Regions from separate parts of the Streptomyces sp. JK94 genome, predicted to be linked through region 3. Evidence: riboswitches for the same ligand, from Rfam matches in the RefSeq annotation. Region 3 holds a riboswitch; each other region holds the start of a gene.
What was found. A riboswitch is a leader RNA that binds a small molecule or an ion and turns the genes downstream of it on or off. The one in region 3 is predicted to bind cyclic di-AMP.

Region 1 (9,885 bases), on a different contig from region 3:
AGGCGGCACGGGCGGTGGCCCGGTACGAGGCGTACGCGACCTCGCTGGCGTTCCTGCGGCAACGGGGGCGCCGGGGCGGGGCGGGCGCCGACTTCGCCGTACGGGAGCGGGAGCTGCTGGAGGCCCTGTGGCACCGGCGCGGGGCGGCCCGCCCGGCCCTGGACCACGCGGCCCGGGCCACGGCACCGCCCGTGCCGCGCCCGCCCGGGTACGGCCCCGGCCCGTACCCCGGCCACGGCCCCTACGGCCACGCCCCCCTGGCTCCGGCGTGGTACCCCACCCCCCAGTACCTCCCGTACGCCCCGCCCGGCCCCTACCGGCCGTAGGCCTCCGCGTCCAGGGCGTCCTCGGCTGCCGACGACCGTCCTCGATGTTCAGGGCGGACGGACCCGGGTACTCGGAGGACCGGTCGGCCCCGGTGGCGAGGACGACGTCACCACGGCCGCCGTCGGCCCGCGGAGAAGTCGCGTCCCGCGTCAGCGAACGCGGCGGGTCCGCAGGGGCATGGAAGCGGGTGCGGCACGCGCGAACCGGCAGCCCTGACGTCGGGGGGTCGCCGTCAGGACCGCCGGGGGCCCTTGGGGCCGTGAAAGGGTCCGGTCAGGGGGTCAGGCCCTTGCTCTGCAGCCAGGCCATCGGGTCGATCCCGCCGCCGTCGGCGGTGTGGACCTCCATGTGGAGGTGGGCGCCCGTGACGTTGCCGGTGGCGCCGACGCGGCCGATGACGTCACCGGTGTTGACCTTCTGGCCGACGCTGACGCTGATGGACGACTGGTGGGCGTACCAGATCTCCGTGCCGTCGTCGAGGGTGAGCACCGTCTTGTAGCCGTACGAGCCCTCGTAGCCGGCGGACGTGATGGTGCCGCTGTGGACCGCCTTGAGCAGCGTGCCCGTGGGGGCGGCGAAGTCGAGGCCGGTGTGGTAGCCGGAGGACCAGTAGGCGCCGGCCTGGCCGAAGCTGGAGGAGATGGTGTACGAGGAGGTCGGCAGCGTGTACTGCTCGGCCAGCTTCGCGAGCCGCTCGGCCTCGGCCTTCTTCGCGGCCTCCTCCTCCGCCTTCTTCTTGGCGGCGGCGGCCTCGGCCTCGGCCTCCTTCTCCGCCTTGGCGGCTGCTTCCGCCGCCTTCTTCTCGGCGGCTGCCGCGGCCTCGGCCGCGGCCTTGGTCTCGACCTGGGCCTGCTGCTGCTCGGCCTGCGCCATGATCCGGGCCCGCAGCGTCTCACCGGCGTCGGTGGTGCCCTGCGCGGTGTCGGCGGTCGCGGTCGCGCCGATGCCGCTGAGCGGGGTGGCGGAGCCCTCGGGCTCCGGCTCCTCCTCGTCGGCGATGAGCGAACCGACGTTGGGCAGGTCCGGCATGGAGATCGAGACCGGCGGCTTGCCGGTCTGCGCGCTGGCCATGCCGCCCGCTCCGACGGCGGCTATGACACCGACGCCGAGGACGGTGGAGCTGCGGGCGAGTCCGCCGCGCTGCTTGGCCACGCGGTGCCGGCCACGGACGGGGCGGATGGATTCCGCGGTGGGATTCCACTCCTCCCAAGGGCCCTCTTCGGTGCGGTGACGGTCGTGACCGAAGGTGTCGGTGTCGTGCGTGCTCGGCACGAACGGGGCCTCGGGGGCAGGCCGGTTGGACGCCACGTGGGCGTACTCCTTTCCTTCCTTTCGCCTACCGGGTTAGCTGACGGGTTCGGAGCAGGAAGGTCTCCTACGCGCGTATACCCGCCGTGTCTCCACGGCGTCATACGCCCGATTCACCCCAATGTGGTGGTTCCCCGGTTCCCTTGCGGGATTCGGCGCGTGCGCACGGAGCCGCCTTCTGTGACGGCTGGGACGACCGCGCTGCGTTATCGAACGTTAATAGACGCGGGGCTCGGATTCCAAGCCGTTCCTCTTGATCGTTAACGGATCCGGCCGTGACGTACACCTCACGACCGGTGAAAACCGGGCGAGTTGACCCGCCCTCGGTATTCCCCTTCACGCCACGAGTTTCTGATGGTGTGTCAGTTGTTACGCGGAGGGGGGTCGTCACGTCACCGCTCGTGACAACGATCAAGGTCGTCGTCTCAGGGACGCCGTACGGCGAGCAGCGCCATGTCGTCCGCCATCCCGCCCCCGGAGTGCCGGCGCACGTCCTCGGCCAGGGCGTCGAGCAGTTCCCCCGGATGCCGGAAGGCGCAGCCGGCCAGCCGCTCCTGCGGATCGTAGAACTCGCCCCGGGCGTCCCGGGCTTCCGACAGTCCGTCGGTGTACAGCAGCAGGGTGGCCCCGCCGGGGAAGACGTCCTCCTGCGCCCGGTCGGGCCACACGCCCAGCTCGCCCATGCCGAGCGGCAGCGCCGACTCCCGGGCGGGCAGCGGGCGCAGGGTGCCGTCGGCGTACAGCAGCAGCGGGGGCGGGTGACCGCGGTTGACGATGCGGACGACCCCGTCGCCGTGCGGGAGTTCGGCGAGTACGGCGGTGGTGAACCCCTCGAAGGCGTCCAGCCCGCCGCGCCGGGTGCCCTCGCGCGCCAGCGCCCGCTCCAGGCGCTGTGCCACCGCTTCCAGGCTCGCCTCCTGCTCGGCGGCCTCCCGGAAGGCGCCGATCACGACGGCGACGGCGGCCACCGCGCCCATGCCCTTGCCGCGCACGTCCCCGACGATGAGCCGCACGCCCCGTGAGCTGTCCTGCACCGCGTACAGGTCGCCGCCGATGAAGGCGTCCGCCTGCGCGGCCTCGTAGCAGGCGGCGATCTCGAAGCCGCCGATCCGGTCGGCGGGCTCGGGCAGCACGGCGCGCTGGGCGGCCTCGGCGATCTCGCGGACGGTGACGAGGCGCTCCCCGGTGCGGCGGACGAAGGCGTTGACGAGGACGGCGAGTGCGGCGACCGTCGCGATGGTGATCAGTTCGGTGAGGGAGTCCACGTAGTGGGCGACGCCCTTGCTCAGTTGCAGCCCGACGACGGCGGCGACCACGGCGACACCGGTGAGCGCCGTACCGCGCCGTGAGTAGACCGGGGCGGCGACCAGGGGCGCGGCCGTGTAGAGGGGACCGGCCGTGAAGTACCTCGGGGTGAAGATGTCGTACAGGACGGCGACGACGATCAGCAGCACGGGGAGCAGGCGCACCAGGGTCCGCCCGTACGGTATCCGCCGCCGGCGCCCGGTCCCGGTGGACGGCGCCGGCTGCGCCCGGTGTCCGAGGCCCGGGTCGGGCACGGGATCGCCGGGGAGCCGGCCGCCGGCCCTGGCGTACGCTCCCTCGTCGTCCACGTCACCTGGCCGCACCACTCGTCTCCCGCCACCCCGAACGTCCGCGCCGTTTGTCGTCCCGCCTCCAGGTTTCCCGGAGCGGGGGCGGGCGGCGAGCCGTGAGGGCCGACCGGGTGAACGCACCGAAGGCCGGAATCCTCAAGGATTCCGGCCTTCGGTCTTCAGTAGCGGGGACAGGATTTGAACCTGCGACCTCTGGGTTATGAGCCCAGCGAGCTACCGAGCTGCTCCACCCCGCGCCGTTGTGTCTCCACTGTACGTCATCCGGGGGGCTGAATGCACATCCGTGTCCCGCTACCCCTCCAGATGGCGGTTCGGCGCCTTCGCCCGCTGCTCGTACTCGGGCAGTACGACGACGACGGCGCCCCCGGCGGCGAGCACTCCGCTGCCGTCCGCCCCCGGCACGAAGGTGTCCGGCTCCCGCCAGGCCGTGACCACGCGCCGTACCCCGGCGTCGAGGATCAGCCGGGCGCAGGGCGCGGGCCGGGAGGCGCGGCGGGCGCACGGCTCCAGGCTGCTGTAGACGGTGGCGGTCGCGAGCCGCGGGTCGGCGGGGTCGGCCTTCGCGAGCGCCGCCTCCTCGGCGTGCACGACGGGGTCGCTCCCCTCCCGCGAGTGCCCCCGCGCCAGCTCGCTCCCGTCGGCGGCGACCACGACCGCCCCCACACTGAACGCCGTCCCGGACGGCGGGCACAGCTCGGCCAGCTCGCAGGCGAGCGCCAGCCAGTGCCGGTCGGCGGCGGTGACGCGGTCACCGGTGCCGGGGGCGGTGGGCAGGTACCGCGTCAGCACCACGTCCTCGATGCGCCGCGACTCCACCAGCCGCAGCCGCCCGCCCTGGTAGGCGCCGGGTCCGAACAGCCGGGGCGCGTCCGGATCCCCCACGAACAGCGGCGCGAGGACGAGCTGGAGTTCGTCGGCGAGTTCCTGCTGCAACAGCTGGGTGTGCACGGTCCCGCCGCCCTCGACCATGAGCCGCCGTACGCCTCGCCGGTCGTGCAGGTACTCCAGCGCCGCCCGCCAGTCGAGCGCGGCACCGAGCGGCACGACGTCGGCGGCGAGCCCCAGCGCGTGGGCATGCCGGGCCCCCTCGTCCGTGGTGAGGAGCACCTTCTCCCCTCCCGTGTGCCAGAACGCCGCCGCCGGGTCCAGCTCGCCGGTGGCGCTGACCGTCGCCTTCAGCGGGTACTCCGCCTCCCCGGCCGCGACCCGGGCCGCCCGCCGCTCGTCGGAGTTCACCAGCAGCCGCGGGTTGTCGGCCCGGATCGTGCCGGCGCCGACGAGGATCGCGTCGACGGAGGCCCGCACCTCGTCGACGCGGTCGAAGTCGGCCGGGGAGGAGAGCAGGAGCCGGTCGGGGCCGGTGTCGTCCAGGTAGCCGTCGAGGGAGACGGCGGCGGAGAGGAGGACGTAGGGGAGGGGCATCAGGGGCGCTCCATGGGAGGCGTGGACGTTGTCCGGGGCGATCGGTCCTTGACCGTCACCAGTTCAGCACGGGCCTCGTCGACCATCTCCCGGACCGACTCCGGCAGCGCTTCGCGGTCCGCCAGAGCGTCAAGCCGCCAGTCCGTCTGCCGAGCCGGCCCCAGGAACTCATCGGTCACTGGCCGGGCTCCGTCTGCCGCACCCGGTGCCGGATCTGCGAGGCCTCTTCGAGCAACTCCTTGGCCTCGACGACTCGGTGGAATCCGCCGCACGGTGGTGGAGATCAGCCATGTGTGCGTCGAGCGCCGGATCGCGAGCGATCGCGTACTCGGCCCACCAGCGGGCCATGAACGCGGGGAGAGGACCGATGTCGAAGGTGTCGGCGATCGCCCACTTCCAGTGCTCGTCGAAGTCGGGCAGCAGCTGGGGAGCGTACTGGGCAATGGCAGCGCGCAACGCCTCTGGATTCCGCTCGGGCATGCGAGGAACGACCGGCGTCGGTTCTGCGGCGTGTGCGGTCATGACCGGACGTACTCCTCTACGCTCCTTCGGCGCTCTGTGCCTACGCGACGATAATCCGTCCCGACAACCCGGGTGTCAGCTCAGATGGCGTCGGTGCCGTCGTCCGCTTCGGGCAGGCGTCGGCCACGGGACTCCGCGACCCTCAGCGCGTCGGCTAGGCACTCCGTCAGCCGGATCGCGGTGTAGCGGACCTCGGCGTTCGGGGACACGGGGTCGTCCAGCAGATGGCGGGCGGAGCGGAGCACGTCCAGTCCTTCGGTGAGCTGCCGGGCCTCCGTCTCGTCGGCGAGGCGCGACACGATCCCGCTCCCGTCGCCGGGGGCGAGGAAGCAGGGCTTGCCTTCCGGTGACAGCCAGGGCAGGAGCCGTAGCGCGGTGTACGCCGTCATCAGGCGGCCGCCTTCCGCGCGCCGACGACGTGCTGATCGAGGTCGATGCCGAAGTCGGCGGCGAGCACGAGGGCGAGGCGGCGGTGCCGCCGGCGGTCCTGCTCCTGTTCCTGCTCGTGGGCGGTGAGGTAGGGGCGGACGAGGCGGGATGCGGTGCCGTCGAGGGGGAGGTGACGGCAGTACGGGGAGTGGTGGAGGGGGAGGCGCGCGGGGGCGGTGCTGGGGAGGGGGCGGGGGCGCGGGGTGCTGCCCGCGCGGTGGGTTCCGGTGCCCGGGCCGAAGAGAAGGCCCAGCCAATGGGCGAAGCGGTGGATAAGGTCGTGCATGTCGACGCTCCTCGTAAGCGTTGGCCGTGCCCCGGGAGGTCTAGCCACCTCGCCGGGGTCTTTACGTGCCCGAGGCTAACTTGGAGGACAGCCCTCTACATACAAGTACAGAGGGATCCACTCGAATGGGGAGGTCAAAATGTGCATACGTTGGACACGTGAGCGATACAGAGCACACGGCAGCCTTGGACCCGATGAGCGCGAGGCCGCTCTACGTCCAACTCGCCGACGTCATCACGAAGAAGATCGAGTCGGGGGAACTGGCACCGGACAGGCCCATCCCCTCGGAGAACCATCTCGCCGACGAGTACGGCGTAGCCCGACTCACCGCGCGCCGTGCCGCGCAGGAACTCCGCGAACGGGGACTCATCGTCACCGTGCGCGGCAAGGGATCGTTCGTCGTGGAGCGGCCGCCCACCAGCGCCCCCGCCAACGACGAGGACAAGCCCACCAGCTGACGGCCCCGGGGCGGGGCCGCCCGTACCGCCGCTTGACTCTCCAGGGACTGGAGACCGGAGCGTGTGCGTCATGAACGGCGCGACGCCCCCGCACTCGATCGGTGAACTGTCGGCCCGCACCGGCGTGCCGGTACGGACGATCCGGTTCTACTCGGACACCGGCCTGCTGCCACCCACTCACCGCACCCCGGCCGGCTACCGCCGTTACAGCGACGCGGCCCTGAGCCGGCTCCACCTCATCTGCGTCCTGCGGGAGCTGGACGTCGACCTCGCCACCGTCCGCCGCGTCCTGGACGGCGACCTCCCCGTCGCCGAGGTCGCCGCCGCGCACGCCGACGCCACCGCCCTCCAGATCCGCGTGCTGCGAACGCGGCAAAGCATGCTGCGTCTCGTTGCCCAGCGCGGCTCGAGCATCGAGGAGACAGTTCTCATGCACCGCCTCTCCCGCCTCACCTCCGACGAACGACGGCGCATGGTGGCCGACTTCATCGCCGACCTCAGCACCGACACTCCCCGCGCCCGCAGCGGTGCCGCCGCCCTGCGCACCGCCCTGCCCGATTTCCCCGACGTACCGTCCGACGCGCAGCTCGCCGCGTGGGTGGAGATCGCCGAACTCATCGCCGACGACGGCTTCCGCGCGCGCATGGCGCAGGCGGCGGTCCCGCCCGCCGACGAGGACGCCCTGCCGGGTGTGGCTCCCGAGGCGGTGGCGGAGCTCATCCCCTTCGTCAGACAGACCGTCGCCGCCGCGAGGGCCGCGGACATCGACCCGGACGGTGACGATGCCGTCCCGTTCGTCGACGCCGTCGTGGAGCGCTTCGCCGCCACCCTCGGCCGCCCTGACGGCACCGAACTGCGGGAGTGGATGGCCCGGCAGTTCGAGGCGGGACACGACCCGCTCGTCGAGCGGTACTGGCGCCTGGTCTGGATCGTCAACGACTGGCAGGTGGTTCCCGCGCACCTTCCCTTCCAACCCTGGATGGTCAAGGCCCTGCGCCGCCGGGACTTGCCGTAAGGGGCGCTCGCGCTCACACACGAGCCCGGAAACGAGTCAGCGCCCGGGTCGGCCGAAGCCGACCCGGGCGCTGTGCGGCAGGTCAGAGGGCGTGCGCCCGCCTGCGAACCGTAGGCCCTGTGGGACTCGAACCCACAACCAATGGATTAAAAGTCCACTGCTCTGCCAATTGAGCTAAGGGCCCCTGGGGTGTTGTGTGATGGTGCCACACCGAGCATAGCCCGACGCGGCCGGGAGGCCGATCGGGTATCGGGGTTCCGGCCGCGTCGTGCCGGTCTCGGGGGGGCACGGGTTAGGGGTCGACCGGCTCGGGGGCGTTCGCGCGGGCGGCGGCGCGGGCCCGGGTGCGTTCGTGGTCGGGGTTGAGGAACCAGTGCCGGGCCGACGCCAGCCACCAGGTCGCGGCGAAGCCGAGGACGGCCAGGACGGCGACCGGCGCATAGTTGAAGGTCTCCCGGGTGACCGGGGAGACCTGCGGCAGCATGAACAGGACCGTGATGAAGCAGACCCACGCCACCGCCACCACGCCCACCGCCCGCGACCAGCGGCCCAGGTGCCAAGGGCCCCGCTCGAAGGCGGCGCCCTTGCGCACGCGCAGCAGGGTCGGGATGACGTAGGCGATGTAGAGGCCGATGACGGCGATCGACGTCACCGCCGCGTACGCCGTGACGTTGATGAGGTAGGGCAGGCCGAGGAGCAGTGCGGACAGCGCGGCCAGCCAGACCGCCGCGACCGGCGTGCGGGTGCGCGGGTGGACCGAGTGCCAGACGTGGGAGCAGGGCAGCGCGCCGTCGCGCGAGAAGGCGTAGATCATGCGGCTGTTGGCCGTCACCGACGCCATCCCGCAGAACAGCTGCGCTCCGATGACCACCAGCAGGAGCAGTTTGCCGGCGGTGGCGCCGAGCGCGTCGAGCAGGATCTGCGCGGGCGGCGCGCCGGTCGGGGAGGTAAGGGCCCCCTCGTAGGACTGGATGGCGAAGGTGAAGCCGAGGAGGAGGACGAAACCGGCGATCCAGGACGTCCAGATGGAGCGGACGATGCCCTGCGGGCCGGCCGTGGACGCGTCGCGCGTCTCCTCGGTCATGTGGGCGGAGGCGTCGTAGCCGGTGAAGGTGTACTGGGCCATCAGCAGGCCGAGCAGGACGACGTAGACGCCGCTGCCCCAGCCGGTGTTGTTGACGAACTCGCCGAAGACGAAGGACGCCGACTGGTGGTGGTCCGGCGCGAAGGTCAGCGCGCCGACGATGACCGCGACACCGACGACGTGCCACCAGACGCTGATGCTGTTGAGCAGGCCGACGATGCGGACGCCGAAGGTGTTCAGCAGGCCGTGGAGGACCAGGATGGCCGCGAAGAGCAGGATCGTGCGGCCGGGGGTGACCTCGAAGCCGAACTGGAGGTTCAGGTAGGCCCCCAGGAAGGACGCCGCGCCGAAGTCGATGCCGGCGGTCACCGCGACCTGGCCCAGCACGTTGAACCAGCCCGTGAACCAGGCCCAGGCGGCGGCCGTGCGGGGCGGCGCGAGACGGTGCGCCCAGAAGTACAGGCCCGCCGAGGTCGGGTACGCCGAGCAGATCTCGGCCATCGCCAGGCCGACGAAGAGGGTCATCAGGCCGACGGCGACCCAGCCCCACGTGATGACGGCCGGGCCGCCCGTGTTCATGCCGAACAGGTAGAGGGTCAGGCAGCCGGAGAGGACCGAGATGATGGTGAAGGAGACCGCGTAGTTGGAGAACGCCGACATGCGGCGGGCCAGGACCTGGGTGTAGCCGAGCTGGGCCAGCCGTTCCTCGTCCGAGAGCCCGCCCGCCTTGGCGTCGTCTGTCATGCCCCCAGCATTTCCCCTGCGGAACACGTGACATGCGTCACTCCACGGCCGAAAGCGAAACGCCGTGGCCCCCACCCGGAGGGGGCGGGGGCCACGGCGCTCGGTGCGTGCTGTCTCGGCAGCCGCCGCTCAGCCTCTCAGCCGGTCGGCCGGCAGCGGTCAGCCGTTGCGCTTCCAGCGCGGCTTGTCGTCACGGCGGCCGAAGGAGGAACCGCGGTGGTCGTCACGGCGGCCGTACGGGCGGTCGTGACCACCGGAACGGAAGCCGGGACGGTCGCCCTGACGGTCCCGGTTGAACGGACGGTCACTGCCGGGACGGTCGCTCTGACGGTCGCGGTTGAACGGACGGTCACTGCCGGGACGGTCGCCCTGACGGTCGCGGTTGAACGGACGGTCACTGCCGGGACGGTCGCCCTGACGGTCCCGGTTGAACGGACGGTCACTGCCGGGACGGTCGCCCTGACGGTCCCGGTTGAACGGACGGTCACTGCCGGGACGGTCGCCCTGACGGTCCCGGTTGAACGGACGGTCACTGCCGGGACGGTCGCCCTGACGGTCCCGGTTGAACGGACGGTCACTGCCGGGACGGTCGCCCTGACGGTCCCGGTTGAACGGACGGTCACTGCCCCGGTGTCCGCCGCGGTCGTCACGACGCTCGAAGGAACGCCCACCAC
Region 2 (9,885 bases), on a different contig from region 3:
GCATTCTTCGAATGGCACCGTTCTTTGCTGCTCCCCCGGAGGTGAGCCCAGATGGCCATGCCGCTGCGTCAGTCCGTCAAGGTCGCTACATACCTGGCCGAACAGAAGATCCGCCGACGGGACAAGTTTCCGCTGATCGTGGAGCTGGAGCCGCTCTTCGCCTGTAACCTGAAGTGCGAGGGGTGCGGCAAGATCCAGCACCCGGCCGGGGTGCTCAAGCAGCGCATGCCGGTCGCGCAGGCGGTCGGGGCGGTGCTCGAATCGGGTGCGCCGATGGTGTCCATCGCCGGCGGTGAGCCGCTGATGCACCCCCAGATCGACGAGATCGTCAGACAGCTGACGGCCAAGCGGAAATACGTCTTCCTGTGCACCAACGCCCTGCTCATGCGCAAGAAGATGGACAGGTTCAAGCCCTCGCCCTACTTCGCCTTCGCGGTGCACATCGACGGGCTGCGCGAGCGCCACGACGAGTCCGTGGCGAAGGAGGGTGTGTTCGACGAGGCCGTGGAGGCCATCAGGGAGGCCAAGCGGCGCGGTTTCCGGGTGACCACCAACTCGACCTTCTTCAACACCGACACCCCGCAGACCATCGTCGAGGTCCTCGACTACCTCAACGACGACCTCCAGGTCGACGAGATGATGATCTCGCCCGCCTACGCCTACGAGAAGGCGCCCGACCAGGAGCACTTCCTCGGCGTGGAGCAGACCCGCGAGCTGTTCAAGAAGGCCTTCTCGGGCGGCAACCGGGCCCGCTGGCGGCTCAACCACTCCCCGCTGTTCCTCGACTTCCTCGAGGGCAAGGTGGACTTCCCCTGCACCGCGTGGGCGATCCCGAACTACTCCCTCTTCGGCTGGCAGCGCCCCTGCTACCTGATGAGCGACGGGTACGTCCCGACGTACCGGGAGCTGGTCGAGGAGACCGACTGGGACAAGTACGGCCGCGGCAAGGACCCGCGCTGCGCCAACTGCATGGCGCACTGCGGCTACGAGCCCACCGCCGTCCTGGCCACGATGGGCTCGCTCAAGGAGTCCCTGCGCGCCCTGCGCGAGACCGTCTCCTCGAACCGGGAGTGACGGCGTGACCGCCGTCCCACCGGGCGTCCCCGAGGTGTCCGGTCCGGGCGAGGCCCGCGAGGCCGGCCCCGGGCTCACCCCGGCCGGCATCGCCGGCCGGATCGGCGCGGGCCCGGCCCTCACGGCCGTGTCCGCACGACGCGCCGCAGACCCCTCGGAGACGGACGGACCGTCATGCCGGTGCAAGGGAGGAGCTGAATGACCGAGGAGTTCGACCTCGCCGCACTGCTGGCCGAGCGCGGAGCCGAACGGTACGAGCTGCACGCCCGGCACCTCAACCACCAACTGCCCCGCGTGCTGCGCACGATCGGCTTCGACAAGGTCTACGAGCGGGCCGAGGGCGCGCACTTCTGGGACGCGGAAGGCAACGACTACCTGGACATGCTCGCCGGGTTCGCGGTGATGGGCCTGGGGCGCCACCACCCCGTCGTCCGCAAGGCCCTGCACGATGTCCTCGACGCCTCGCTGGCCGACCTCACCCGCTTCGACTGCCCGCCGCTGCCCGGGCTGCTGGCCGAGCGGCTGCTCTCCTACAGCCCCCACCTGGACCGGGTTTTCTTCGGCAACAGCGGCACGGAGGCGGTGGAGACCGCGCTGAAGTTCGCCCGGTGCGCGACCGGCAGGCCGCGCGTCCTGTACTGCTCGCACGCCTTCCACGGGCTGACCACCGGTTCGCTGTCCGTCAACGGCGAGGACGGCTTCCGCGACGGCTTCGCTCCCCTGCTGCCCGACACGGCGGTCCCGCTCGGCGACCTGGACGCCCTGGCGCGGGAGCTGAAGAGGGGAGACGTGGCCGCGCTGATCGTGGAGCCGATCCAGGGCAAGGGCGTGCACGAGGCCCCGCCCGGCTACCTGCGCGCCGCACAGGAACTGCTGCACCGGCACAAGGCGCTCCTGATCGCCGACGAGGTGCAGACGGGCCTGGGCCGGACCGGGACGTTCTACGCCTTCCAGCACGAGGACGGGGTCGAGCCCGACCTGGTGTGCGTGGCCAAGGCCCTGTCGGGCGGTTACGTGCCGGTCGGGGCCACGCTGGGCAAGGACTGGATCTTCCAGAAGGTCTACTCCTCGATGGACCGCGTGCAGGTCCACTCGGCGAGCTTCGGGGCCAACGCGCAGGCCATGGCGGCCGGGCTCGCGGTGCTCTCGGTGATGGAGAACGAGGAGATCGTGGCGAACGCCGCCGCGGTCGGGGAACGGCTGAAGTCGCGGCTGGCGGAGCTGGTGGACCGCTATGAGCTGCTCGCCGACGTGCGGGGCCGGGGGCTGATGATCGGCATCGAGTTCGGCCGCCCCACGTCACTGAAGCTACGCAGCCGCTGGACGATGCTGCAGGCGGCGCGGAAGGGGCTGTTCGCCCAGATGGTGGTGGTGCCGCTGCTGCAGCGGCACCGGATCCTGACGCAGGTGTCCGGCGATCACCTGGAAGTGATCAAACTGATCCCGCCGCTGATCATCGACACCTCGGACGCGGACCGGTTCGTCGACGCCTTCACGGAGGTGATGGACGACGCGCACCACGGCGGTGGCCTGCTGTGGGACTTCGGCAAGAACCTGGTCAGGCAGGCGGTGGCCAACCGGTAGCGACGGCCGACGATCGTCTGCGCGTCGTGCGGGGCTCCTGTCCCGCCCGTCCCGCCCGTCCCGTCCTGCCCCTTCCGTCCGGTTCCCCGGCCTCCGGGATACGGCCTTTGCCTCAGAGGCAATACTCTTGCCGCAGGGGCAAGTTTCCGGCTGAATGGAGGCATGACCTCCCGCGAGACCGAACCACCGTCGCCTCCCGCGGCGGCGGACGCGGTGCCCGTCGTGGCGCCGCGGCTGCGTGACCTGCGGCGCGGGGCCGCCCTCACCCTGGAGGCGGCGGCCCGCGCCGCCGGGTTGTCGCCGGCCCACCTCTCCCGGCTGGAGACCGCACAGCGCCAGCCCTCGCTGCCGATGCTGCTCTCCCTCGCCCGTGTCTACGGCACGACCGTCTCGGAACTGCTCGGCGAGACCGCCGGGGGCCGGGACGCCGTCGTGCGTGCCGACGCCATGGAGCCGACGTTCGCGGGCGGCTGGACGTACTGGCAGGCCGGTGGCGCCGGCCGCGGTATGCAGGCCCTGCGGGTCCGTGTGCCGCACGGCACGCAGGGGGACATCGTGCGGGTGCACCCCGGCGAGGAGTGGCTCCACGTGCTGCGGGGCCGGCTGCGGCTGCGCCTCGGGGACACCGTGCACCGGCTCGGTCCGGGCGACAGCGCGCACTTCGACTCGCTGACCCCGCACCGGATCGCCGCCCGGGACGCCGACGGGGTCGAGCTCCTCTTCGTCCACACCCTGCTGCAGAGCCCGACGGCGGCGCTGTGCCTGGGGCCGGCCGCCGGGCCGGCCCACCCCGACCCGGGAGAGACGTCATGAACATGCAGGACAAGTTCCCGCGCGCCGTGTGGGTGCGGCTCTTCATCTACCTCGTCGTGGGGCACCTCTTCGCGGGTTTCATCTACCTGCTCTTCGAGGTGGGGGCCAACAGCAGGTGAGCGTACGCCTCAGTCGAGCATCCGCTCGCGCAGCCGCTCCCGGGTCGCCGGAGTGATCCGCAGCCCCTTCTCCAGGTAGGCGTCGACTCCTCCCCAGGTCTGCTCGACGGTCTCGAAGGCCGCCGCGAGGTACTCGGCGCGCGCGTCGAACAGGGGACTGAGCAGCTCCATGACCTCGGGGGAGTAGGCGGAGGCGGCGGAGCCGCTGCGGCGCACCTTGTAGCGGCGGTGCGTGGCGTTCGACTTCAGGTAGTCCTCGACGACGGCCTCACGCTCGACGCCGAGGGCGAGAAGGGTGATCGCGACCGACAGGCCCGCGCGGTCCTTGCCGGCCGCGCAGTGCATCAGGGCGGGGACGCTGTCCTCGGCGAGCGCGTGCAGCACCCGCGAGTGCTCCGCCGTGCGCTCCGTGATGATCAGGCGGTAGGAGCCGATCATGCGGTCGGCGGCCTTGCCGTCGGCCAGGATCGCGCGCAGCTGGTCCAGGTCGCCGTCGCGGACCATCTTCCAGAACTCGGCGCCGTCGGCCGGGTCGCTCAGCGGCAGGTTCACATTGCGTACGCCCGGCAGCTCGACGTCCGGGCCCTCGAGCTTCTGGTCGGCCGCGTTGCGGAAGTCGAAGATCGTGTGCAGGCCCAGCGAGGCCAGGAACGCGGCGTCCTCACCGGTGGCGTGCGCCAGGTGCCCGCTGCGGAACAGCACCCCCGGTCGCACCCGCCGTCCGTCCACGGTCGGCAGTCCGCCCACGTCACGGAAGTTGCGCACGCCGGCCAGCTCGGGTTCGGTCGACGGGACCTGCTGCGTCACGGGGACTCCTCCCACTCCGCCCCGTCGGCGCTGCTCGCCGACGGGCACCACTCGACGATACGGCACGGTCCGGGGCCCTCGGCGGCACGGACCTCCGACTCCGAGGCATCTGGGTCATCCGTCCGATATGGCGCCTTCGTTACAACTCGCCCTGGTGTAAGAGGCGCTGGCGGGACGGCGCGTGAGCAGCGTCATATCGGTGACGGTGCGTTGTCCGTCATGTTCACGTAATCCAACCGGTTTTCAAGGACGTTTGCCCGAAACGGAGCTTCGGGAATCGACGGAGGGTGACCGGTGATTCCCGTAAAGGACCGGTAGGAACACCCGTCCGCGGAACCCCTCGCTTGTCCGTGTGCGTCCTGGTCGCTTACGTTCACCACCGATCCGGGCGGACGCCTAATCCTGCCGCCGACCGGAGCCAGCACTCATCCACCACCCGTACACGGCAGGAGCGGGGGACCCACAGGTACAACTGCCTGTTCCGGTTCCCGGAACGGCTTGGGGTTAAGCCGCGTCTCGGCGCGGCCGGGCATCTCCAGCTCGCACCCGACAGCTCACCTCGCAGGCGCCGGAGAGGACATCACCATGCCCGCGAAGGGTAAGCACCGCCGTACCAGGACCATGCGCCTGACCCGCACCATCGCCGTCGCCGGAACCGGTGGCGCCGCGCTCGCGCTGCCGCTGATGGGCGCCGCCGGGGCCCACGCCGCTCCCGCGCAGTCCGTTTCCGAGCAGGCCGTGCGGTCCGCCGCGACGTCGGCCGAGAAGGCCGCCGGCACCGCGAAGAGCGAGCAGTCGCGGACGTACACCGTGCAGAGCGGTGACTACCTCTCGAAGATCGCCGACGACCAGGACGTCGACGGCGGCTGGAAGAAGCTCTACGCCGACAACCGCGAGGCCGTCGGTTCGGACCCGTCGCTGATCCACCCAGGGCTGAAGCTCGCGATCGGTGGACAGGCCGCCAAGTCGTCGGCCCCGTCCTCCTCCGCCGCCGAGGCCGAGAAGCCGGCCGCCGAGAAGGCCGCGCCGGCCGAGAAGTCCTCGGGCGACGCGAAGACCTCCTCCTCGGGCTCCTCAAGTTCCTCGGACTCCTCGGACTCCTCGAACACGAGCGCCCGGTCCGCCGGCACCAGCAGCGGCTACACGTCCCCCGTCCCCGGCGGCAGCGTCGGCACCCCGTACCACCAGACCGGCAGCATGTGGTCCAGCGGCTACCACACCGGCACGGACTTCGTCGTCCCGACCGGCACCTCGCTCAAGGCCGTCGGCGCGGGCACCGTCGTCTCCGCCGGCTGGGGCGGCGCGTACGGCAACCAGGTCGTCGTCCAGCTCGCCGACGGCTACTACGCCCAGTACGCCCACCTCTCCTCGCTCTCCGTCTCCGCGGGCCAGTCCGTGACGGCGGGCCAGCAGGTCGGCCTCTCGGGCGCCACCGGCAACGTGACCGGTCCGCACCTGCACTTCGAGATCCGCACCACCGCGGACTACGGCTCGGACGTGGACCCGATCGCCTACCTGCGTTCGCACGGCGTCTCCCTCTGACGAGGACGCTGGCGCGGCCTCGCGCCGCCGAAGGCCGGACCCCGATCCCCGGGTCCGGCCTTCGGCGCGTTCCGGCCCCGGGGAACGTCCCGGCCTTCGGCGTATTCCTGGATCGGCGAACACGTCGGGCGTGGTGTTTCTCACCGCCCGTCAACCCTTTCCTACGGTCGCGTAGGCCACATTCCAGGGTGAATCATGGGCCGATGTGGCAGACGATTCGAAGAGTGACAGCAGAGCAGTGATCGGGTCGTACGTGGCGGTGGGGGACAGCTTCACCGAAGGCGTCGGTGACCGGGGCCCCGACGGGTCGTTCGTCGGCTGGGCCGACCGGTTCGCCGTACTGCTGGCGGACCGGCGCCCCGAGGGCGACTTCACCTACACGAACCTCGCCGTACGCGGCAGGCTGCTCGACCGGATCGTGGCGGAGCAGGTGCCGCGAGCCGTCGAACTCGCGCCGGACCTGGTCTCGTTCTGCGCGGGCGGCAACGACATCATCCGGCCCGGCACCGACCCCGACGAGGTGGCCGAGCGGTTCGAGCGGGCGGTGGCCGCGCTGACCGCCGCGGCCGGCACCGTGCTCGTGACGACCGGCTTCGACACCCGCGGGGTGCCCGTCCTCAGGCGTCTGCGCGGCAAGATCGCCACGTACAACGGGCACGTGCGGGCCGTCGCCGACCGCTACGGCTGCCCCGTGCTCGACCTGTGGTCGCTCAGGACCGTGCAGGACCGCAGGGCCTGGGACGCCGACCGGCTGCACCTGTCACCGGAGGGACACACGCGCGTGGCGCTGCGCGCGGGCCAGGTCCTCGGCCTGCCCGTCCCGGCCGACCCGGACCAGCCCTGGCCGCCGCTGCCGCCCCGCGGCACCCTGGACGTCCGGCGCGACGACGTGCAGTGGGCCCGGGAGTTCCTGGTGCCGTGGATCGGGCGCCGGCTGCGCGGCGAGTCCTCGGGCGACCACGTGATCGCCAAGGGGACGCTGTCGCCGGACGACATCAGGGGGCGGATCGCGACGGTGGCCTGACGGCGGGGAACGGCGGCCGGGCCGCCGGCCGCCGTTCGCTCCACGAGCGTGCGCGGGGCGCCGGGCACGGCGTGCGGGGCGCCGGGTACGGCGTACGGCGTGTCGGGTACGGGGCGGGCAGGGCTAACGACGGGGCGCCGTCAACGCCTCCCGCTCGAGGCCCAGTTCGCGGGCGAGTGCCTCGTCCATCCACCTCTGGGCCCGGACCCGAGACACCGTGCCCCCGTACGACGTCAGTTGTACGGCCAGCCCGTCGAGCAGCGCGGTCAGGCGCAGTGCCGCCTCCTCGGGCGCGGAGCACCGGAACTCCCCGGCGGCCACGCCTTCGGCGATGACCTCGGCGATCGACGCCTTCCACTGGCGGTCCAGTTCCCGCGCGACCTCCCGCAGCGCGGGCTCGCGCAGCGCCACCGCCCAGCCCTCGATCCACAGCCGCCAGCCCTTGGCCTGTCCGGTCGGGGCGTACCACCGCACGGCCGCCCGCAGCCGGCGCAACGCCGACGTGCGGCGGTCCAGCAGCCGGCCCAGGCGGGCGAGGTCGTCCTCGGCGGCGTAGGTGAACGCGGCGGCGACCAGCTTCTCCTTGGTGGAGAAGTGATAGAGCACCAGGGCGTTGCTGACCCCGAGCGCGGCGGCGACGTCGGAGATCCGCAACGCGGCGACCCCTCGCGCCGATATCTGCTCGATGGCCGCGCGCAACAGCTCCGCGCGCCGCTCCGCCACACTCAACCGGACTCTCCCCACGCCCGTCACCCTATACAGGCCCCGGACGTGCGGTGACGGCCGCTTCCGGGACCGGCCGCCCAGCCCGCGGCGGCGTCGGCCCCACCCGGGCGCCCCGGGCCGGGCAGGTCGCATGAGGCCTTGAAGCCCTGACCGGTCAGGTCGAGCGCCGCGTTGACGCGGGAGCGCAGGTACCCGACGGTGACCATGGCCGTCAGCTCGACGAACGCGGGCTCGCCCAGCCCGGTCCGCAGCCGCGCGGCGAGTTCGTCCCCCACGGTGGGCGGGGTGGCCGTCATCGCCTCGGCGTACTCCATGACGTCCCGCTCCGGCGGCGTGCAGGCGTCGCTCTCCCGCCACACCGGCACGTCGTGGAGCGTGCGCCGGTCCATGCCGCGCTCGGCGCTCTCCCAGTGGCCGAAGTCCATGCACCCTGAGCAGCCGATCGAGGCCGCCGAGGCCATCACCGCGAGCGCCTTCAGGTCGGGGTCCAGCCGGTTCCACCGGGCCACGGACTGTCCGAACCGCAGGTCGCCCCAGAGCACGCGAGGATTGTGGGCGAGCGCCTTGCCGGGGTCGAGGACCTTGCCGTAGGTGCGCCGGGAGTACCACTCCACGACGCGGAAGAGAAGCGTCCGGGGCGGGGTGAGGGATACGCGGGCCATGGGGGCCACCTTCCTGTCCGTCGGCCGTGCCTGGGTGCTGGGTGCTGGGTGCTCCGGTGGGAGCGCCCTCACCGGTACGACGGGTGGAGGGAACGCGGATGTGACATCAGTCGTTCGATGTGACGTCGGACGAGACGACAATGAGAGCCTGACCTACTCCCCTGGAGGTACCGTGGCCGGTTTCCGTTTCCCGGGCTTCGGGCCCAGTGCCCCGCGGCCCGCCGCCTTCGGTGCGGACCCGAGCGGCGAGCGCATGGCGCGCATCCGCAGATCGCCGCACTTCCGCGACGGCGTCTTCCAGAATCCCGGGGGCGCCACCCGGACCCGCCCCGCCGGATCGGCCGTCGAGTTCGCCAGGATCTACTTCGACCGGGAATCACGGCTCCGCCGCGCCCCGCGGAGCCCGGTTCCGGTGCATGCCACCACACTCGCCGACCTCGCCCGGCCGCCCGCCACCGGACTGCGGCTGACCTGGACGGGACACTCCGGCGTGCTCGCCGAGATCGACGGACGGCGGGTGCTCTTCGACCCCGTGTGGGGCGAGCGCTGCTCCCCGTTCCCCTTCGCCGGTCCGAAGCGGCTGCATCCGGTTCCGGTCCCCCTGGCCGCCCTGGGCCCGGTCGACGTCGTCGTGATCTCCCACGACCACTACGACCACCTGGACATGCCCACGATCAAGGCACTGGCCGGCACCGACACCCTCTTCGCCGTGCCACTCGGCGTCGGCGCGCACCTCGAACGCTGGGGCGTGCCCGCCGACCGGCTGCGCGAGCTGGACTGGCACGAGTCGACGCGCGTCGGCGGCCTCACCCTCACCGCCACCCCGGCCCGCCACTTCTGCGGGCGCGGCCTGCGCAACACCCAGCACACCCTCTGGGCGTCCTGGGTCGTCGCCGGTGAGGAACACCGGGTCTACCACAGCGGGGACACGGGCTACTTCGACGGTTTCCGTGACATCGGCGCCGCACACGGCCCGTTCGACGCCACGATGATCCAGCTCGGGGCGTACGCCGAGTTCTGGCCGGACATCCACATGACGCCCGAGGAGGGTGTGCGCGCCCACCTCGATCTGCAGCAGGGCCGGCCGGGCGGTGTCCTGGTGCCGATCCACTGGGCGACCTTCAACCTGGCGCCGCACGCATGGGCGGAGCCGGCGGAGTGGACGAAGGACGCGGCCGAGGAGGCCGGCCAGGCGGTGGCGTTCCCCCGGCCGGGGGAACCGTTCGAACCGGCGGGGACGCTGCCGGTGGAGGCGTGGTGGCGGGCGGTGTCGGGTCCGATCGCGCATCCTTGGCGGTGTCCCCGGATCGCTGAGGGCGTGGCCGGGACGCACCGGGAGGACCTCGGCCTCGCGGGCGGGCGGTGACGTCGAGCCGATCGGGGACGAGCCTGGTGAGACGGTCCGGATGCCGGAGCGTCCCCCGCTGACGTCCACAGCGCCGAGGCCACCGCCGCGGGCCTCCCGGTGGCCGCCGACGGTTACAGGGACCCGGCCGGCCGCGCGGTCACCGGCTGCGGAGCGGTCGCGCCCCGG
Region 3 (9,885 bases):
GCCTGCGCCCGCCCTCGTTGCCGCCGCTGCGGTACGGCGCGTGGGTGCCGTTGCCCGTGCTGCTCGCCGGGACCCTCGCGTTCGTGCCGAGCTACTCCGGCAAGGACCGCGTCAACTACTTCCCGCCCCGGGAAGTGGCCCTCGTCCAGCAGCTCTTCGACCAGGCGCCCGACGACTCCCTGGTCGTCGCCGCCAACCGGAACTACCCGCTCGCCTACGAGCGGTACTGGCGGGTCGACCACTACTGGTTCCTCGACGACGACCGGCGCCACGTCGAGGAGATCGTGCGCGACCCGGCCGCCGTCCTCGCCCGCGACATGGGAGCCGTGGAGGCACCCGCCCGCGCCTACTTCCTGCTCACCCAGGGCCAGGTGGCCAACTCCGAGATGAACGGGCAGTTGGACGAGGCCCAGCTGAGACGGGTGAGGGAGTCCGTGGCGGGCTCACCGCGGTTCGAGCGCGTGGCGGAGAACAGCGCCGGCGTCCTCTACGTCCTGGGACCGGCGAGCTGAGCCGCCGAGCCGAGAAGGGCGAGAAGGGAGTGAGTGATGACACCGGAGGGGAGTGAGTGATGACACCGGAGGGGAGCGAGTGATGACACCGGAGGGGAGCGATTGGTGACACCGCAGGACCTCGTGATCCGGATGCTGCCTCCGTTCGGCGGCTGGCTGGCGCTCGCCGCGCTCGCCCTGCCCGGCGGCTCACCGCTGCGCGGCGCGGCGGTCGCGGTCTTCCTGGCCGTCGGCCCGGGCGCCGCCCTGGTCGGCATCTGCGGCCCCGCGCTGCGGGCCCGCCGCGCCGAAGGCCCCGTGGAACGCCGGGCCCCGGACTTCGAACACCACTCCGACCTGCTGGAGGGGCTGATGCTGGCCGTCCTGCTGAGCGTGAGCGCCGCGACGCTGGCCGCCACGGTGCTGATAGCCACGCGCGTCTTCAGCGGGGACCGCGTGCTGCTGACGCTCACCCTGCTGACCACGCTGGCCGCGTTCTGCCCGCGCCTGCGTGCCGCCCCGGCGCCCAGGACGGCGCCGGGGGCGGTGCCGAGGACACGGAAGGGTTCCGCTCTGTGAGGTTCGCCCGTCCCGCTCGTCGTACGTCTGCGGATTCGGCGACGACCGGACAGCACCGCCGGCCCAGGGCCCCCACGGAGCCGAAGCCTCTCCCGGGCCGGGGACGGCGCCGTCTGCTGACCGTGTCCGTCGCGGTCACCTGCGCGGTTCTGGTCGCGGTGCTCGCCCTGCGCGACGCCTCCGGCCCGGCCGGCCCGGCCGACGACGGGGAGTGCCGCCCGACCGCCCTCCTCGAACCGCCCTGCGGCGCCTGGTTCGGTGCCTTCGTGCCCCACGACAAGTCCGACCTGGCCGAGAAGGTGCGTGCCTACGAGGAGAACGTCGGCCGCAGGCTCGACATCGTCTACACGTACCACGACATGTCCGCGGTCACGGACACCCGTCTGGAGGGCCAGCTCCTCACCGAACAGGAACAGCGCGTCGGGAAGGACCGCATGCTGCTGCTCTCCTGGGAGAGCAAGTGGTGGGGCGGTACGGGGAAGCAGCAGCCCACCTGGAGGCGGATAGCCGCCGGCGAACTGGACGACTCCGTGATCGACGTCCAGGCGCGGCGCATCAAGGAGTACGGGCAGCGCACGGGGAAGAAGGTGTTCCTCTCCTTCGACCTGGAGATGGACACCCGCACACCGGACAACGGCACCCCGGCCGACTACGTCCGCGCCCACCGCCACATCCACGACCGGTTCCGCGAGCTGGGCGTCGACAACGTCGTGTGGACCTGGATCATCACCGGCTACCTGGACCACGCCGACCTGTTCGAGCGGATGTACCCCGGGGACGACTACGTCGACTGGATCGGCTACAACCAGTACAACTACTACCTCTGCCACAAGGCACGATGGCTCAGCTTCGCGCAGACACAGCACGCCACCCACGACTGGATCCGCGCCCACCTCTCCGCCGACAAGCCCCTCATGCTCTCGGAGTTCGGCAGCGCGTCCGACCCGCAGCGGCCGGACCGGCAGGCGGACTGGTACGCGCAGGTGCCCGGGGTGCTCAAGGACCTGGAGGGCGTCAAGGCCGCTCTCCAGTGGAACCACCGCGACCCGGGACCGCACTGCGACCTCGCCGTGGCGGGCGAGCAGGCGTGGGCGGCCCTGCGCGAGGCGGCCGCCGACCCCCACCTCAACCAGCCGCGTGGCTGACGCGGGCGGCGGCCGGGGTCACCCGGCGAACTCCGGCCCCCGCACCAGGGCACGCCCCCGCCGGTACCACCGCCACGCCACCGTCTTCGGCCCGTCCCGGTAGGGCGCGATGCGGGCGCCCTCCCCGGCCAGCCAGCCCTCGACGTCGGCGACCGTGTGGCTCTGCCGCACGATGAGCCGGGCGATGCGGTACCGCTCGTCGCGGTCCGAGCTGAGCGCGTGCCGCACGGCGGTCGCCGTCTCGTACCCGGCACGGGCCGACCACGCCCGCACCTTGGCGCTGTTGTAGCCGTGCGGATAGGCGAGGTGGCGGACCGGGTGCCCGAGGACGTCCTCCAGTACGGCCTTGGAGGCGCGCAGTTCGCGGGCCAGTGCCTTGGCCGGCAGGGTGTCGAGGGGGGCGTGGGTGACGGTGTGGCTGCCGATCTCCATGCCGGAACGTTCCAGCTCCGGCACCGCGTCCAGGGTCATCATCGGGGCGGGCGGCAGCAGACTGCGGCCGCCCGGTGTGATGGCCCCGGTGGTGAGGTAGGCGGTGGCGGGCAGCGCGCGCTCGGCCAGCGCCTCGGCGGTCGGACCGGGCAGGTCGGCGAAGCCGTCGTCGAAGGTGAGCAGCACCGGCCGGGCCGGCAGCGGCGCCCTCCCCGCCAGGTGGTCCGCGAGCACGCTGAGGGTGACGGGCGTCCGGCCGCTGTCGGCGATCGTGTCCAGGTGCGCGGCGAAGTCCCGGGGAGTGACGGTGAACTCGGCGATCCACGCGGGCGGGTCGTCCATCACCGCGTGGTAGAGGAGGACCGGGACGGGCCCGTCTCCCGGCGCCCGGCCGCCCTCCCGCGCCCCGCCCGCCCTCGCCTTCTCGTTCATCCCGCCTCCCGTGCGACCGCGCGCAGGGTACGGCGGGCGCGCAGATAGCCGACGGGTCCGTACAGCATGCCCCGGAGCTGCAACCGGGCCAGGCGGCGCGGCCAGGGATACGTACGGGAGTCGTGCCCGCCCGGAACCCCCGCCGCGGGGCCCGCGCCCGCACCCCCGCCGTGGCGACCGACGGTGACGTGGGCGCCTGTCGCTTGTGCGTCGGTGGTGCACGGGCCGGTGGCGCATGCGGCGTCGGTGGGCGGGCCGACGGCCTGTGCGTTGCCGGTGTCCGGGCCGGTGGTGTGTGTGTTGCCGGTGTCCGGGCCGGTGGCACGTGCGTCGGTGGTACATGCGGTGGCGCACGCGTCGGTGGTGCGTACGGCGGTCAGCCCCCGCGCGTGCGCCAGTCCGCCCGGCACCCGGGCGAGGAAGGCCGGCAGCAGCGAGGGCCGGTTCACCAGGATCGCCGTGAGGTACGCGGTGAGGCCCGCCCCGTAGCCGTACGCCTGGGCCTCCAGGTCCCGCCAGGTCTCCCGGTGGTGGTGCCAGACCAGTGCCGAGGGGGTATAGCGCAGCCCGTGCCCCTGGGTGAGGATCCGGACGAAGCCGTAGAGGTCGTCGCCGCCCCGTGCGCGCGTGCCCGCGCCGGTCGCCGGGTCGAAGCCGCCGACCGTCCGCAGCACCTCCGTGCGGAACGCCATGTTGGCGCCGGAGCCGAAGCGGCCGGCCGTGAACGGGAACAGCGGCTCGTCGGCGGGCGGGTGCCCGGGGTCGTACGTCCGCGGGGTGAACCCCTTCGCGAAGCCGCCGTGGCTCTCCAGCAGTACCTGGGCGGGGGTGCTCAGCCGCGCGGGCAGGATCAGGCCCGTGGTACAGCCCAGGCGCGGGTCGGTGGTGAAGGGCGCGGTCAGCTCGGTGAGCCAGCGCGGGTCGGCGACGACGTCGTCGTCGGTGAAGGCGACCACCTCACCCCGTACGGACGCGAGTCCCCGGTTGTGCGCGAGCGCGAGCCCGGGGACCGGTTCGCGGACGTACCGCACCCGCTCCCCGTACTTCCGCTCGACCAGTTCCCGGGTCTCCCCGGTCGCGGGCGCGTTGTCGACGACGAGGATCTCGAAGTCCGGGTGGTCCTGGGCGAGCAGCGAGTCCAGCGCACGGGCGAGCTGGTCCGCGCGTTCCCGGGTGGCGACCACGACACTGGCGGACGGCGGCGCGGGCAGCGGTCCGGGCGGGGGCCCGTGGGGCAGCTCCCGGGCGAGTGCCGTCAGCACCTCCGTGGGGTCGGCGCCCTCGGGCACCTCCCCGAGCAGGGTGCCGACGGGCCGACCCGACCTTCTGACCAGGAGGAACACCGCCCCGGACGTCACCGGCGCGCTGCCCGGTCCCGGCCTCAGCGCGACCCGCTCGGCCTTCTCCGTGCCCCTGGCGCTCTCCGTCCCCCTGGCGCTCTCCGTGCCTCCCGCGCTCTCCGCGTCCGGGGATGCCGCCGCGCCTTCCGCTCCGCCCGCGCCCTCCGTTCCGTCCGTCCCCTTCGTCCCCGCGGCCCCCTCGGCGACGAGATCCAGCTCGGCGACCTGTACCGGCCCGATGCTCAGGAACTCCGCTATGTCCCGCTCCGTCTTCTGCCGCGCACGCCGTGCACCGGCCATGCGCCCACCCCCTCGTGTTGCCCTGCGTCATGACCGGCGCAGCCGGGCCACGCCCCTCGACGTCCGTACCGCCAGCGACGCCAGCCGGGGCCGGCGGCGCACGAAGCCGCGCGCACGGCGGGCCGGTTCGCGGCCGAAGCGGTGCAGCGCGGCACCGGTCCCCGGGCGCGCGGCCGCTCCCTCGTACACGGGCAGTTCCCCGGTCTTCAGCGCGTCCTTGTACTCCGCCGCGCCCCGGCCCATGTCGAGCATGCCGATGCCCTCGGCGGCGGCTGCCTCGGCCATGCGCAGATGCAGGACCAGCCCCGGCGAGTACTTGGCCAGGTCCGGGTCGTACGCCGGGAACCAGCACGCCAGGACCGTCGCCGACCGCAGCCCGAAGTGGGCGGCGGCCGGCCGGCCGCCGGCGTAGAGCACGGACAGCGTGCCCGTGCACCCCGGTGCCCGGGTCCCGGCCAGCCGGGCGACCAGCCGGCTGATCCACTCCTGGGCGAACCGGTCCCGGCGCCCCGTCCTGCGGTACTGGGCCGACTTCCACTCCATCAGCGTGCGCAGCGCGGCCGGGTCACGCTCGTCGAACACGAAGCGCACGCCCCCGACCTGGCGGCCGAGTCTGCGCTCCTTGGCGAGGGTGGTCTTCAGGAACTTCGGCGACCGGGCGCGCAGCACGCTCTCGTACGCCTCGTACCCCTTCGCCACGTCGATGACGTACGTGGCGTGCTCCTCGGCGGCGGCCGGCACGAAGAGCCCCTGGTCCGCCTCCAGGTTGTCGAAGGCGAAACTCGACAGGGAGCAGGCCCGCAGCAGTCGGCGGGTGTCCGGGACGAGGCCCGGGCGCAGCACCGCTCCCTGGCAGTCCGAGACCCCGAGTCCGATCGCCCGGCCCTGGCCCAGCGGCCCGCGCTCGTACGGGAGGAAACCCGCGATGTCGCCGCCGTCGTAGACCACCGCCACCCGCGCCCGCGGCCGTACCCGGCCCACGGCGTCGGTGAACTCCGGTTCCATGAACGGATTGCGGGGCGCCGTCGACCGGGCGCGCAGCTCGCGCCAGTGCTCCCGTTCCCCCTCGCCCAGCTCCTCGGGCCTGAGCACACGCACACGTCCGCTGTTCAACCCGACCCCCCGATCAAGTCCCCTGGACAACAGGAAGGTACCCCCGGGCGCCCCCCGGCCGGTAGGTAGCGGACGATCCTGTTGCCAACCGGTGCACAGGCCTTGAAGCGGCCTTAGCCGATGATGTGCCAGGTTTCGGACACGAACGTGCGTCCTCGTGCGTACTTACGCGGTACTCGTGCGCACTCGTGCCGGACTCGCGCGTCCTCGTTCGGATGCGATCGCGGGTGAGCCGGGCAGGTGCGGTGTCCGTATTCTCTGATCATGGACCGCACCGCATATTCACTCGTCGCCACCGACCTAGACGGCACGCTGCTCCGCGGCGACGACACCGTCTCCGACCGGTCGCTGGGCGCGCTGGCACGGGTGGCCGAGGCCGGTGCGCGGCACCTGGTGGTGACCGGGAGGCCGGCGCCCCGGGTGCGGTCCCTGCTCGGCCGTCTCGGCTGCACGGGGCTCGCGGTGTGCGGACAGGGCGCGCAGGTGTACGACGCCGCCGCGCACCGGATGCTGTGGTCGGTCACCCTGGACCGGGAACTGGCGGAGACCGCGCTCGGCAAGATCGAGGCCGAGGTCGGGCAGGTGCACGCCGCCGTCGACCAGGACGGTGTCGACGGCCTCACGCTCATCGAGCCGGAGTACCTGATGCCCCACCCGACGCTGCCCGCGGTGCGGGTCGAGCGGCGCGACGAGCTGTGGAGCGCGCCGATCAGCAAGGTGCTGCTGCGCCATCCCGACCTGTCCGACGACGAGTTGGCGGCGACGGCGCGCACGGTGGTCGGCTCCCTCGCCACGGTCACGATGTCGGGGCCCGGGACGGTGGAGCTCCAGCCGTGCGGTATCACCAAGGCGACCGGTCTGGCGCTCGCCGCCGAGCACCTGGGCCTCGGCCGGCGGCGGACGATCGCCTTCGGGGACATGCCCAACGACATCCCCATGTTCCACTGGGCCGCCCACGGCGTCGCCATGGCCGACGCCCACCCCGAACTCAAGGCGGTGGCCGACGAGGTCACCCTCACGAACGAGGACGACGGCGTGGCCGTCGTCCTCGAGCGGATCTTCGGAGCCTCTTAGCAGCAGGGCTCAGTGCGGCTCTGCCGAGCCCAGCAGGCCTCTGCAGGCCTCAGCAGGGCAGCAGGACTCGGCAGGCACCGGCAGGCCTCGGCGAACCTTGGCCGGCTGCCTCGGTCCGCCGTCCCGGCGGGCGTCAGCGGGCTCAGTACGCGCCGAAGACGTTGTCCATCGAGCCGTACCGGTCGGCCGCGTAGTTGCAGGCCGCGGTGATGTTGGCGACCGGGTCGTACGGGTCCCAGGAGGTGCCGGGCACGTGGTACGCCTGGAAGGTCGGGTCGATCACCTGGAGCAGGCCCTTGGACGGGGTGCCGTTGATGGCGTTGATGTCCCAGTTGTTGATGGCGAGCGGGTTGCCGGACGACTCCCGCATGATGTTGCGGTGGATGCCCTCGTACGACCCGGGGATGCCGTGCTGCGCCATGATGTCGAGCGACTCCCGGATCCAGCCGTCGAGGGTGTCCGGGTACGTCGTCACCGCGGTGGCGGCGGTCGTGGCGGCGGCCGGGGTGGCCGCGGACGCGCTGGTGGCGCCGATGAGCGGCAGGGCGAGCACGGCGGCGCCGGTGCCGGCGACGGCGAGCTTGCGGGCGATGCGGGCGGTCCGGGTGTGACGGTTGTGACCGTTGGCAGACATGCGTGAGTCCCTCTCCTTACGCCTGCGAGGTGAGCTGTCGGGTTCGGGCGGGGAGGTGCCCGGCCGGGCCCTGACGGGCACGGCTTCACCCCGAGCCGCTCCGGTGGTGACCGGTGCGGCGACTTACCTGGGTCCCCCGCTCCTGCCTGCGAGTTTGTTGGTGGATGACTGTGCGTACGGGCGGTGGCAGGATTCGGCGTCCGCCCGACAGGCCCGGAACGTATGCGAGAGCACATGTCCGGAACAAGTGCAGGAATCACCCAACGCGCCTGTTGACCTTGGTCTGGGGGGTTTGAGGTGCTTGATCCTTTGCGGTCGCCAAGCCTCAACTGGCTTGCGGCGCAAAGGGAGGGCCTAGTCGGCGGCAGGGTTGCTCACAGGGAGGGGGAGTGAGTCAACTCACTGGCCTCGGCAAGAGCGGCAAATCGGGCATTGCTTCCAAGTGTGCGTCAATCGGCCGCGGATGGGGGTGGGGGTGGGGTGAGAGTGAGGGGTGGCGGATGGGCGGGTGGTGGCCGGGTGGGTGTGAGCGGCGGGTGCGGTCGGCCGGGTGAGGGCTGGGCGAGTGCGGCCGGGCGGGCGTGGTCGGCCGGGTGGGGGCTGGACGGGTGCGACTGGACGGGTGCGACCGGGTGGCGCCGACTGCCGTACGCGGCCTTGCCGGGGCCGCCCGGGGCCCGCTCCGTCCGGTGTTCCCGTTCGGTGTCCCCGTGTGCCGGGCGGGCATCCGTTCGGGACGGGAGGGGGGTGTGCCGGGTGGGTGACGTTCTCGGAGCGCGGGCCGTTGGGAGGAGTGATGGGATCTTCGACGGCGGCTTCCGGGCCGCCCGCACTCCGTGCCGCGGGCCTCGGGTGATGTCGATCAATATCTGCTCATATCGCCTGATCGAAATGTTGCCGCACATGATCCGATACCGACCGGCCTGTAACGGTGGGCGCTAGCGGTGATCGAAACGTGACCGGATACGCTGACTTGAGTGGTGGCAGCGACCTATCGACAAACCAGGTAATCGCCAGTGGACACCAGCAGACAGGAGACCCCTCGTGACCGTCGTCGGGCCGTTCGGGCTGAGCGTGCGGGACCAGGCTCTGGAAGCCGATGTCCAGGCCGGATTGGTTGCTGTCGAGGAAGGGTTGCTTGAGGCAACCAAAAGCGAGGTGCCCTTCATCACGGAGGCCGCCCAGCACCTGGTGCGGGCGGGGGGCAAACGGTTCCGGCCGTTGCTGGTGATGCTCGCGTCCCAGTTCGGCGACCCCTACGCCCCCGGGATCGTGCCCTCGGCGGTCGTCGTGGAGCTGACCCACCTCGCCACGCTGTACCACGACGACGTGATGGACGAGGCCACCGTGCGGCGCGGGGTGCCCAGCGCGAACACCCGCTGGGACAACTCGGTCGCGGTCCTCACCGGCGACTTCCTGTTCGCCCGCGCCTCCCAGATCCTCGCCGACCTCGGCCCCGAGGCGGTCCGCGTGCAGGCCCTGGCGTTCGAACGGCTGGTGACCGGCCAGATCCTGGAGACGGCGGGCCCGCAGGACGGACGGGACCCGGTCGACCACTACCTGGACGTGCTGGGCGGCAAGACGGGATCGTTGGTGGCGGTCTCCTGCCGGTTCGGCGCGATGATGTCCGGCGCCGACGAGACGGTCGTGGACGTGCTGACCCAGTACGGCGAGCGGCTCGGCGTCGCCTTCCAGCTCGCGGACGACGTCCTGGACATCGCCTCCGACTCGCACGAGTCGGGGAAGACGCCCGGGACCGACCTGCGCGAGGGCATCCCGACCCTCCCGGTGCTGCGGCTGCGCGAGCGGGCCGCCCGGCTGGGGCTGGCCGAGGACAACGCCCTGTGCGAGCTGCTGGACTCCGACCTGAGTGACGACGCACGGCACGCGGAGGCCCTGCGTCTGCTGCGCGCCCACCCCGCGCTGGAGCAGGCGCGACGGGACACCGTCCGGTACGCCGAGGAAGCCCGGGCGGCGCTGGCCCCGCTCAAGGAGTGCGACGCGAAGGTCGCGCTGGTGGAGCTGTGCGACGCCGTGGTGCACCGGGCGGGCTGAGCCTCCGGTGGCCGAGGTCCCGGGTCCGGCCCTCGCTCCCTGGCCGTCGCCTTCGTAGGCGCCGGGTCCCGAGCCGCGGGTGGCCTCGCCCTGGCCGAGTGCCGCCCGCCCTGCCCGCCGTCGGTTTCCCGGCCGCCTTCTCTGGCCGGCGTCCGCGCCTCGGCCGGCTCCGCGCCCAGGTCGGCGTCCGCCCCCCCCCGGGCCGGGGCCCGTGCCCAGGTCGGGGCCCGTGCCCAGGTCGGCACCTGCCCCGCCCTCGTCGGACGGCGCACCCCACTCCTACGGGCGGG

Region 1: linked by a shared signal. The riboswitch ahead of ACVV2G_RS06645 (M23 family metallopeptidase) and the one ahead of ACVV2G_RS14900 (transglycosylase SLT domain-containing protein) in region 3 are both predicted to bind cyclic di-AMP.
Region 2: linked by a shared signal. The riboswitch ahead of ACVV2G_RS24335 (M23 family metallopeptidase) and the one ahead of ACVV2G_RS14900 (transglycosylase SLT domain-containing protein) in region 3 are both predicted to bind cyclic di-AMP.

Annotation. Positions count from the first base shown of each region.
Region 1 covers NZ_JBSICH010000007.1:17,124-27,008, forward strand. The annotation lists gene ACVV2G_RS06640 (PrsW family intramembrane metalloprotease) at 1-326, shown strand, start outside; gene ACVV2G_RS06645 (M23 family metallopeptidase) at 601-1,635, opposite strand; cyclic di-AMP (ydaO/yuaA leader) riboswitch at 1,646-1,803, opposite strand; gene ACVV2G_RS06650 (PP2C family protein-serine/threonine phosphatase) at 2,061-3,248, opposite strand; tRNA gene ACVV2G_RS06655 (tRNA-Met) at 3,414-3,487, opposite strand; gene ACVV2G_RS06660 (dihydrofolate reductase family protein) at 3,543-4,673, opposite strand; gene ACVV2G_RS06665 (hypothetical protein) at 4,673-4,852, opposite strand; gene ACVV2G_RS06670 (DUF6247 family protein) at 4,842-5,195, opposite strand; gene ACVV2G_RS06675 (hypothetical protein) at 5,276-5,584, opposite strand; gene ACVV2G_RS06680 (hypothetical protein) at 5,584-5,910, opposite strand; gene ACVV2G_RS06685 (GntR family transcriptional regulator) at 6,105-6,368, shown strand; gene ACVV2G_RS06690 (MerR family transcriptional regulator) at 6,439-7,383, shown strand; tRNA gene ACVV2G_RS06695 (tRNA-Lys) at 7,495-7,567, opposite strand; gene ACVV2G_RS06700 (amino acid permease) at 7,676-9,211, opposite strand; gene ACVV2G_RS06705 (DEAD/DEAH box helicase) at 9,371-9,885, opposite strand, start outside.
Region 2 covers NZ_JBSICH010000029.1:19,148-29,032, forward strand. The annotation lists gene ACVV2G_RS24305 (phosphorylase family protein) at 1-45, shown strand, start outside; gene hpnH (adenosyl-hopene transferase HpnH) at 52-1,074, shown strand; gene ACVV2G_RS24315 (aspartate aminotransferase family protein) at 1,273-2,658, shown strand; gene ACVV2G_RS24320 (helix-turn-helix domain-containing protein) at 2,821-3,471, shown strand; gene ACVV2G_RS24325 (DUF6126 family protein) at 3,468-3,590, shown strand; gene ACVV2G_RS24330 (tyrosine-protein phosphatase) at 3,600-4,397, opposite strand; cyclic di-AMP (ydaO/yuaA leader) riboswitch at 4,821-4,980, shown strand; gene ACVV2G_RS24335 (M23 family metallopeptidase) at 4,983-5,939, shown strand; gene ACVV2G_RS24340 (SGNH/GDSL hydrolase family protein) at 6,178-6,963, shown strand; gene ACVV2G_RS24345 (TetR/AcrR family transcriptional regulator) at 7,087-7,707, opposite strand; gene ACVV2G_RS24350 (carboxymuconolactone decarboxylase family protein) at 7,713-8,351, opposite strand; gene ACVV2G_RS24355 (MBL fold metallo-hydrolase) at 8,524-9,717, shown strand; gene ACVV2G_RS24360 (hypothetical protein) at 9,857-9,885, opposite strand, start outside.
Region 3 covers NZ_JBSICH010000015.1:85,996-95,880, forward strand. The annotation lists gene ACVV2G_RS14865 (glycosyltransferase) at 1-512, shown strand, start outside; gene ACVV2G_RS14870 (hypothetical protein) at 618-1,070, shown strand; gene ACVV2G_RS14875 (glycosyl hydrolase) at 1,193-2,215, shown strand; gene ACVV2G_RS14880 (polysaccharide deacetylase family protein) at 2,234-2,989, opposite strand; gene ACVV2G_RS14885 (glycosyltransferase family 2 protein) at 3,076-4,719, opposite strand; gene ACVV2G_RS14890 (GNAT family N-acetyltransferase) at 4,747-5,817, opposite strand; gene ACVV2G_RS14895 (HAD family hydrolase) at 6,097-6,906, shown strand; gene ACVV2G_RS14900 (transglycosylase SLT domain-containing protein) at 7,049-7,540, opposite strand; cyclic di-AMP (ydaO/yuaA leader) riboswitch at 7,546-7,713, opposite strand; gene ACVV2G_RS14905 (polyprenyl synthetase family protein) at 8,585-9,595, shown strand.